Regions from separate parts of the Streptomyces solicamelliae genome, predicted to be linked through region 2. Evidence: riboswitches for the same ligand, from Rfam matches in the RefSeq annotation. Region 2 holds a riboswitch; each other region holds the start of a gene.
The links. Region 2 has a riboswitch for cobalamin ahead of cobN (cobaltochelatase subunit CobN). Riboswitches for the same ligand answer to the same signal wherever they lie in the genome.
Positions count from the first base shown of each region.

Region 1 (3,175 bases), 2.3 Mb from region 2:
GCCGCCCGCTCTCCCGCGACTGCGGGCGTGACCGGCGGTCGCACCCCTCTCGTTCGAGTGACCCACGGGCACCCCGAGGGCGAAGCGGAACCACTGGATACCGGATGGAGACACCCCACCGCCTGGCCCAGTTCATCTTCCGTTCACCCAGGTTGCCTACGTTCAACCAGCCACTGACGTCAAACGATTGCCTGGGTAAATGGAACACATCACGCTGCTGCTCGCCATTGTGGTCGTGACAGCTCTCGTGTTCGATTTCACGAACGGTTTCCACGACACCGCGAACGCGATGGCCACCACCATCTCGACCGGTGCACTCAAGCCGAAGACGGCGGTGGCCATGTCCGCCGTGCTGAACCTCGTCGGCGCCTTCCTGTCCGTCGAGGTCGCCAACACGATCTCCAAGGGACTCGTCAACGAGGAGGGCATCCAACCGGAAGTCATCCTCGCGGCACTCGTCGGCGCCATCCTCTGGAACCTGGTGACCTGGCTGGTCGGCCTGCCGTCCAGCTCCTCCCACGCCCTGATGGGCGGCCTCATCGGCGCGACCGTCGCCTCGATCGGCGTCAGCGGCGTCAACGGCGACGTCGTCCTCACGAAGGTCCTCCTCCCGGCCATCGCCGCCCCGCTGGTCGCCGGCCTCGCCGCGATGTTCGCCACCCGCCTCTCGTACCGGCTCGACCGGAACGCCGGCGGCAAGACGACGGAGAAGGGCTACCGGGCCGGCCAGATCGCGTCCGCCGGTCTCGTCTCCCTCGCGCACGGCACCAACGACGCGCAGAAGACGATGGGCATCATCACCCTCGCCCTGGTCGCCGGCGGCGTCCTCGCCCCCGGCTCCAACCCGCCGGTCTGGGTCATCGTCTCCGCCGGTCTGGCGATCGCGCTCGGCACCTACCTCGGCGGCTGGCGCATCATCCGCACGATGGGCAAGGGCCTGACGGACCTCGAGCCGAAGCAGGGCTTCGCCGCCCAGACCAGCGCGGCCACGGTCATCCTGGCCTCCTCCCACCTGGGCTTCTCCCTCTCCACCACGCACTCCTGCTCCGGCGCCGTCATGGGCGCGGGTCTGGGCCGCAAGGGCGGTGTCGTCCGCTGGTCGACGGCCACCCGGATGTTCGTGGCCTGGGGCCTGACCCTTCCGGCCGCGGCGCTGGTCGGCGCCGGCGCCGAGTACGTCGCCCGCCAGGGCGACTGGGGCGTGGCCGCCGTCACGGCCTTCCTGATCACCTCCTGCCTGGCCATCTGGGTCATCTCCCGCCGCCAGGTCGTCGACCACACCAACGTCAACGACGTCGACGACGAGCCCGCGGGCGTCGTCACCACGGCCATCGCCGCCGTCACCCCGCCGCCGGCCGGCTCCGTCGCCGCCGTCGCGGACGAGGGCCTCAAGACCACCATCCCCACGCCGGCCCCCACGGACCCGGCAGCTCCCCCGGCCTCCGCCGCCGCGGTGTAAGGAACGAACGACATGAAGATCGACTGGGCAGCTCTCGGCTCCGTCTTCGGAGTCAGCCTCGTGGCGACCGTCGCCCTCGTGGGCCTCTTCACCCTCGGCGTCGTCGGCCTCTCCAAGCAGGAGCAGGCCGCCGCGCAGGGCGGCTCCGCCACCCTGGCGCGCACCGGCGCGTACGCCTGCTTCGCACTGTGCGCGGCGGCCGTCGCGTACGGCATCTATCTGATCGTCGCCTGACGATCCGGGAACCACCGGCCGGGCGGGCCGCACCTTCGGGTGCGGCCCGCCCGGCCGTCGTGTCTGTGGTGCTTCGCACAGTGACCCGTCGCAGGTCAAGGGTGAGTTGACGGCTGTTCGCGGGGCGTGGTGGACTCACGGGGCCATTACGGCGGCAACGAAGAGGAAGCCCGGTGCGAATCCGGCGCGGTCCCGCCACTGTGACCGGGGTACGAGACAGTCCCCCGGGAGCCAGGAACTCTCGCCGCCGGTCACGTCGAGCCAGGGCGCGGACCCTGAGTGAGGACAATGCGCCATGCCTGGCCGCAGCACAGCCACAGCTGTCTACGCGTACGGCGCCACCGCCGGTCTGGTGGCCGATCTCGCCCTGGGCGACCCCCGCCGGGGCCACCCCGTCGCCGCTTTCGGCCGCGCCGCCGGAGCGGTCGAGCGGCTGCTCTGGCGCGACCACCGCGGCTGGGGCGCGCTGCACACCGCCGTCTGCGCGGGCGGCGCGGCCGCCGCGGGGGCGCTCGCGGCCCGGGCCGTACGAGGCCGGGGCGCCGCGTCCGTGGCGCTGACCGCCGCCTCCGTCTGGGCCGTCGTCGGCGGCACCACCCTGGGCCGGGAGGCCCGCGCCATCGGCGGCGCACTCGCCGCCGGCGACCTGGACGTCGCCCGCGAGCGGCTGCCGCATCTGTGCGGCCGCGACCCGCAGTCCCTGGACGGTCCGGCGATGGCCCGCGCGGTCGTGGAGTCGGTCGCCGAGAACACCTCCGACGCGGTGGTGGGCGCGCTGGTCTGGGGTGCGGTGGCGGGCGTGCCGGGCCTCGTCGGCTTCCGCGCGGTGAACACCCTGGACGCGATGGTCGGCCACAAGTCGCCGCGGTACCGCCGGTTCGGCTGGGCCTCGGCGCGGCTCGACGACCTGGCCGGCTGGCCCGGCGCCCGGCTGACCGCGGCGCTCGCCGTCGCCGCCGGCGGCGACCCGCGCGGCGCGGTCCGCGCCTGGCGCGCGGACGCGGCGAAGCACCCGAGCCCCAACGCGGGCCCGGTGGAGGCGTCGTTCGCGGGGGCGCTCGGGGTACGTCTCGGGGGCACGCTCGCGTACGGCGGCCGGGTCGAGCACCGGCCGGTGCTCAACGGGGCGGGACGGGCGGTGGCGGTCGCCGACATCGAGCGGGCGGTGACGCTGTCGCGCCGGGTGACGGCACTGACGCTGGGGGTCTGTGTGGGCGGCCGGATGATCGTGAACGCGATGAAGCGGAGGGGTGCATGAGAGGCGGGGGGCTGCTGGTCGCCGGGACCACGTCCGACGCGGGCAAGAGCGTCGTCACGGCCGGCATCTGCCGCTGGCTGGTCCGGCAGGGGATCAAGGTCGCGCCGTTCAAGGGACAGAACATGTCCCTGAACTCCTTCGTGACCCGGGAGGGCGCGGAGATCGGCCGGGCGCAGGCCATGCAGGCGCAGGCGGCGCGGGTCGAGCCGACCGCGCTGATGAAC
Region 1 is NZ_CP160404.1:1,487,010-1,490,184, forward strand. Features, by position in the region: gene ABZO31_RS06895 (inorganic phosphate transporter) at 200-1,459, shown strand; gene ABZO31_RS06900 (hypothetical protein) at 1,472-1,693, shown strand; cobalamin riboswitch at 1,829-1,957, shown strand; gene ABZO31_RS06905 (cobalamin biosynthesis protein) at 1,989-2,951, shown strand; gene ABZO31_RS06910 (cobyric acid synthase) at 2,948-3,175, shown strand, end outside.
Region 1: it holds a riboswitch for cobalamin, as region 2 does, so the genes downstream of both, ABZO31_RS06905 (cobalamin biosynthesis protein) here and cobN (cobaltochelatase subunit CobN) in region 2, are expected to answer to the same signal.

Region 2 (3,175 bases):
GCCTGGATCAGCGTCCAGATCTGGGCGCGGATCGCCGGCAGCTTCGCCGGGTCCATGCTGCTGATCTGCGCGTACTCGTCGAGCAGCTGCTCCAGGCGGGCGATGTCGCCGTACGAGTCGGCGCGCGCCATCGGCGGCACGAGGTGGTCGACGAGTGTGGCGTGGACGCGCCGCTTGGCCTGGGTGCCCTCGCCGGGGTCGTTGACGAGGAACGGGTAGACCAGCGGCAGATCGCCCAGCGCCGCGTCCGGGCCGCACGCCGCGGACAGGCCCGCGTTCTTGCCCGGCAGCCATTCGAGGTTGCCGTGCTTGCCCAGGTGGACCATTGCGTCCGCGCCGAACCCTCCGTCCTCGGCTCGGGCGGCGATCCACCGGTAGGCGGCCAGGTAGTGGTGCGAGGGCGGCAGATCGGGGTCGTGGTAGATCGCGATCGGGTTCTCGCCGAAGCCGCGCGGCGGCTGGATGAGGATCAGCAGGTTCCCGCGGCGCAGGGCCGCGAGGACGATGTCGCCCTCCGGGTTGCGGGACCGGTCGAGGAACATCTCGCCGGGGGCCGGGCCCCAGTGCTCCTCGACCTGCTCGCGCAGTTCGGCGGGGAGTTCGGCGTACCAGCGCTTGTAGTCGGCGGCCGGGATGCGGACGGGATTCCGGGCCAGCTGCTCCTCGGTGAGCCAGTCCTGGTCGTGGCCGCCGGCCTCGATCAGCGCGTAGATCAGCTCGTCGCCGTCGCCGGAGACCAGGCCGGGGATGTCGGCCGTCGGGCCGAAGTCGTAGCCCTCGGCGATCAGGCGCCTGAGCAGCTCGACCGCGGAGGCCGGGGTGTCGAGGCCGACCGCGTTGCCGATCCGGGAGTGCTTGGTCGGGTAGGCGGAGAGGACGAGCGCCAGCTTCTTCTCGGCGTTCGGGATGTGCCGCAGACGCGCGTGGCGGACGGCGATGCCGGCGACGCGGGCGGCGCGCTCGGCGTCGGCGACGTACGCGGGCAGGCCGTCCTCGTCGATCTCCTTGAAGGAGAACGGGACGGTGATCAGACGGCCGTCGAACTCGGGGACGGCGACCTGGCTGGCGGCGTCCAGCGGGGAGAGACCCTCGTCGTTCTCCTCCCACGCCTCCCGGGAGCCGGTCAGGCACAGCGCCTGCAGGACGGGCACGTCGAGGGCGGCGAGCGCGCCCGCGTCCCACGCCTCCTCGTCGCCGCCGGCCTGCGCCTCGGCGGGCTTGGTGCCGCCGGCGGCGAGGACGGTGGTGACGATCGCGTCCGCACCCTTCAGGCGGTCGAGCAGCTCCGGCTCGGGGGCGCGCAGGGACGCCACGTACAGCGGCAGGGCCTGCGCGCCGGCGTCCTCGATCGCGTCGCAGAGGGCGCCGACGAAGGCGGTGTTGCCGCTCATGTGGTGGGCGCGGTAGTAGAGCACGGCGATGGTGGGGCCGCTGTCGTTCCTCCGCGCACGGTCCAGCGGGCCCCAGGTCGGCGCGGCCGTCGGGGACTCGAAGCCGTGGCCGGTCAGCAGCACGGTGTCGGACAGGAAGCGGGCCAGCTGCTCCAGGTTGTCCGGGCCGCCGTGCGCCAGGTAGGCGTGCGCCTCGGTGGCCACGCCGACCGGCACGGTGGAGGCGCTCATGAGCTGGGCGTCCGGGGCCTGTTCGCCGGTCAGGACGACGACCGGCTTTCCGGCGGCGAGGATCGTGTCGAGCCCCTCCTGCCAGGCGCGGACGCCGCCGAGGAGGCGGACGACGACGAGGTCGGCGTCGTCCAGCAGACCCGGCAGGTCGTCGGCCGGGAGGCGGGACGGGTTGGCGAAGCGGTACTCGACCGGGCCGCCGGCCGCACGGGCGCTGAGCAGGTCGGTGTCGGAGTGCGACAGCAGCAGGATTCGCATGCGAGCGCTGGCCTTCCTCGGGGTTTCCGCGCCCCGGGTGGTCTGGTGGACGGCAGGGAGTTCCTGACTCACCGTCCCCCCGGTGTCGGCGGGGGCCGGCTCACAGTGGCGGGACCGCGCCGGAATCTCACCGGGCTTCCTCCCCGGGGTCCTTCGACCCCATGCCGTCTGCATAGTAGATCCTGGCCGCGGCGGGCCGGGCGGGGCCGCGGAGTCGACCGGATCACACCTCGTGGAAGGCCGGTTTCCCGTGGGTATGCTCGCCGCCATGCCGCCCACCCCACGCACCTCGCCCGAGTCGGGCGAACCTCTCATACGGGACCGAGGCGACGCCTGCCCCGGGGCGCTGCGTCTGCACCCCGCCGACGACGGGCGTCTGGCCCGACTGCGCCTGCCCGCAGGGCGTTTGACGATACGTCAGCTGGAGGTTCTGGCCGACGCGGCGCTCCGGCTCGGCGACGGGCAGGTGTCCGTCACGTCCCGCGGCAACGCGGAGCTGCGGGGTCTCGGCGACGGCTGTGGGGCGGAGCTGGCGGCGCTCCTGGCGGACGTGGGCCTGCTGCCCTCGGCGGCGCACGAACGGATCCGCAACATCGTGGCCTCCCCGGCCGCCGGCCTGGACGGACTCGGCTGCGCGGACGTGCAGTTGTGGGCAGGGGAGCTGGACACGCTGCTGTGCGCGCAGGAGTGGACCCCGTCCCTTTCGGGCCGTTTCCTCTTCGTCCTCGACGACGGCCGCGGCGACGTGGCGGGCCTCGGCGGCGATGTGACCTTGATCGCAGAGCCGGACGGCACGGCGCTGCTGCACGTCGGCGACGAGGCGTACCGCGTCGCGGCCGCCGACGCCCCCCGCGCGGCCCTGGCCGCCTCGGACGCCTTCCTGCGCGCGGCGCGGGAGAGCGGGGCGTGGCGGGTACGGGAGCTGCCCGAGGACGAGGCCCTCGACCTCGCCGCCGCGCTCGCCCGCGCGGGCGTGGACGCCGAGCGCGTCCCCGTACCGCCGCCGCTCCCGCAGGGCGCGCCGCCCGTGCCCGGGGTGCTCGGGGCGGACGCGCTGTACGTGCTCGCGCCGCTCGGGCGGTTCACCACGGGCCAGTTGCGGGCGCTGGCGGCCACCGGCCCGGTGCGGCTCACGCCCTGGCGCGGGGTGGTCGTGACCGGCGCGGGCGCCGGGCGGCTGCCCGCCCTGGCCGCGTACGGCCTGATCACCCGCCCCGACTCGCCCTGGACGGGCGTCGGCGCGTGCACCGGCCGCCCCGGCTGCGCCAAGTCCCTCGCGGACGTCCGGGGCGACG
Region 2 is NZ_CP160404.1:3,793,473-3,796,647, forward strand. Features, by position in the region: gene cobN (cobaltochelatase subunit CobN) at 1-1,880, opposite strand, end outside; cobalamin riboswitch at 1,917-2,061, opposite strand; gene ABZO31_RS17675 (cobalamin biosynthesis protein CobG) at 2,137-3,175, shown strand, end outside.

Region 3 (3,175 bases), 3.3 Mb from region 2:
GGCAGCTGATCTCCACGGTGGGCGGGGCGTCCGGACCGCTGTACGGGACGCTGCTGCGGCGCACCGGCAAGGAGCTCGGCGTCGAGGCGACCGTCGGCCGGGAGCGGCTCGCCGCCGCGCTCGGCGCCGGGGTTGCGGCCGTCGCGCAGCTCGGCGGGGCGCAGGCCGGGGACAAGACGATGCTGGACGCGCTCCTTCCGGCCGTCGAGGGGCTGGGCGAGTCGTTCGCGGCAGCCCGCGACGCGGCCGCGCAGGGCGCCCTGGCGACCGTGCCGCTGCAGGCCCGCAAGGGCAGGGCCAGCTACCTCGGGGAGCGGAGCATCGGACACGAGGACCCGGGGGCGGCCTCCTCCGCGCTGCTGATCGCCGCCCTCGCGGAGGCGGCCGCGTGACCGCCGACGATCGGGCGTACGTCGGCCTCGTGCTCGTCTCGCACAGCGCCGCCGTCGCCTCCGCCGTCGCCGAACTCGCCCGCGGGCTCGCCGGCGGCGGCCCGACCGCGCCGCTCGCCGCGGCGGGCGGCACCCCCGACGGCGGGCTCGGCACCAGCTCCGAACTGATCGCCGACGCCGCGCGGGCCGTCGACCGGGGCGCGGGCGTGGCGCTGCTCGTCGACCTCGGCAGCGCCGTGCTGACGGTGAAGGCGCTGCTCGCGGAGGGCGACGAACTCCCCGCGGGGGCGCGGCTCGTGGACGCACCCTTCCTGGAGGGCGCGGTCGCCGCGCTCGTCACGGCGAGCGCCGGCGGCGACCTGGACGCGGTGGCCGCGGCGGCCTCGGAGGCGTACGGCTACCGCAAGGAATGACCGGGCGGAAGAGGTCTGGGAGGGGCTCGGGAGGGGCCGGGAGGAGGTCCGCAAGGGGTCCGGAGGAGGTCCGGAAGGGGCCCGTACTCCTTCCGGACCTCGTCCGCCGAAACCGGGCCATGTTGTGATGCGCCTGGTCAACGCACTAATGTCGCAGGGCCTTGGTGTACGGGAAACCGGTGCAGTACCGGTGCGGCCCTCGCCACTGTGATCGGGAGGTCCGGCTCCATCCCCTCGTGGGAGGCCACTGGACCGCCGCGGGTGACCGCTGCGGTGTGGGAAGGCGGAGTCCGGGCGGCATGACCGTCAGCCAGGAGACCGGCCAAGGTGCGTTGTCCATCCACGAGGTGCTGGAGAGGGTCTCCCAACCATGCATATAGCCGAGGGGTATCTGCCCCCCTTGCACGCGGCGGCCTGGGGCGCGGCGTCCGCCCCCTTCGTCGTCCACGGCGTCCGCGCCCTGACCCGTGAGGTCAAGGCCCACCCCGAGTCCACCCTGCTGCTCGGCGCGTCCGGCGCGTTCACTTTCGTCCTCTCCGCCCTCAAGCTGCCGTCCGTGACGGGTAGTTGCTCGCATCCGACGGGTACGGGGCTCGGCGCGATCCTGTTCCGGCCGCCGATCATGGCGGTGCTCGGCACGATCACCCTGCTCTTCCAGGCCCTGCTGCTGGCCCACGGCGGTCTCACGACCCTCGGCGCGAACGTCTTCTCGATGGCGATCGTCGGGCCCTGGGCGGGGTACGGCATCTACCGGCTGCTGCGGCGGTTCGGCCTGCCGCTGATGGTGAGCGTGTTCGCCGGCGCGTTCCTCGCCGACCTCACGACGTACTGCGTCACCAGCGTGCAGCTGGCGCTGGCCTTCCCCGACCCGAGCACCGGCTTCGTCGGCGCGCTCGCGAAGTTCGGCTCCATCTTCGCGGTGACGCAGCTGCCGCTGGCGGTCAGCGAGGGGCTGCTCACGGTGCTCGTGATGCGGCTGCTGACCCAGTCCAGCAAGGGCGAGCTGACGCGCCTGGGCGTGCTGCTCCAGGGCGGCGGCAAGGGCGGAGCGCAGGACGGTACGACGACGGGGGCGGCGGTCCGATGATGAGCCGTAACGCGAAGATCAACGCTCTGCTGCTGCTCGCGGTGGCCGCACTGGCCGTACTGCCCCTGGCGCTCGGGCTCGGCGACCACAAGGAGGAGCCGTTCACCGGCGCGGACGGCGAGGCCGAGGTGGCGATCACCGAGCTGGAACCTGACTACAAGCCCTGGTTCAGCCCGCTGTACGAGCCGCCGTCCGGCGAGATCGAGTCGGCGCTGTTCTCGCTCCAGGCCGCGCTCGGCGCGGGTGTGCTGGCGTACTACTTCGGGCTGCGCAAGGGACGGAAGCAGGGCGAGGCGCGGGCGCGGGCGGGTGTGGGTGCGGAGAGTGACTCGCCGGTCGGCCCGACGGTGCCCGCATCCGTGCCTGCGAGCACGGACACGGACGGTGCCGTACGGGACGGCGATCCGGAGGCCGCGCCGAAGACCGAGCGCGCACCGCACCCCTCCCCCGAGGCCTGACCCCCGGTGCTGCCCATCGACGTGGCGGCGCACAGCAGTCGCTGGCGCCGCCGTCATCCCTGCGAGAAGGCCGTGCTCGGCTTCGGCCTGACGCTGTGCGCGGTGTCCCTGCCCCCATGGCCGGGCGCGCCGCTCGTCGCGGCGGCGACGCTGGCCGTGCTGCTCGGGCCCGCCGGGGTGCCGGCGCGGCAGCTGTGGCGGGCCTTCCGGATCCCGCTGGGTTTCTGCGTGACCGGCGCGGTGCCGCTGCTGTTCCAGGTCGGCGGTCCCGACGGCCTCGTCACGCTCGCGCCGGACGGCCCGCGGCATGCCGCCGAGCTGCTGCTGCGTACCTCGGCGGCGTCGCTGGGGGTGCTGCTGTTCGCGTTCACCACGCCCGTCTCGGACGTGCTGCCGCGCCTGGTACGGGCCGGGGTGCCCGCGCCGGTCGTGGACGTGGCGCTCGTGATGTACCGGATCGGCTTCCTGCTGCTCGACGCGGTCGCCCGGGTCCGGCAGGCGCAGGCGGCCCGGCTCGGCCTCACCACCCGGGCGGCGACCTGGCGTTCGCTGGCCGGCCTGGGCGCGACGGCGTTCGTGCGCGCCTTCGACCGGGCGCAGCGGCTGCAGACGGGCCTGGCCGGGCGCGGTTACGACGGGACGCTGCGCGTCCTGGTCCCCGAGGCCGCGGTGTCACGGCGGTTCCTCGCGGCGACGGCGGCGCTGCTGGCCGGTCTGGTCGCCCTCACCCTCGTACTCGAAAGGTCTCTGCCGTGAGCAGCGTTCAGCCCCCGGTCGTCCAGCTCGTGCAGGCGGGGTTCGCTTACGAGGACGGGCCACCCGTCT
Region 3 is NZ_CP160404.1:491,117-494,291, forward strand. Features, by position in the region: gene dhaL (dihydroxyacetone kinase subunit DhaL) at 1-392, shown strand, start outside; gene ABZO31_RS02405 (PTS-dependent dihydroxyacetone kinase phosphotransferase subunit DhaM) at 389-805, shown strand; cobalamin riboswitch at 923-1,147, shown strand; gene ABZO31_RS02410 (energy-coupling factor ABC transporter permease) at 1,176-1,892, shown strand; gene ABZO31_RS02415 (energy-coupling factor ABC transporter substrate-binding protein) at 1,892-2,350, shown strand; gene cbiQ (cobalt ECF transporter T component CbiQ) at 2,357-3,106, shown strand; gene ABZO31_RS02425 (ATP-binding cassette domain-containing protein) at 3,103-3,175, shown strand, end outside.
Region 3: it holds a riboswitch for cobalamin, as region 2 does, so the genes downstream of both, ABZO31_RS02410 (energy-coupling factor ABC transporter permease) here and cobN (cobaltochelatase subunit CobN) in region 2, are expected to answer to the same signal.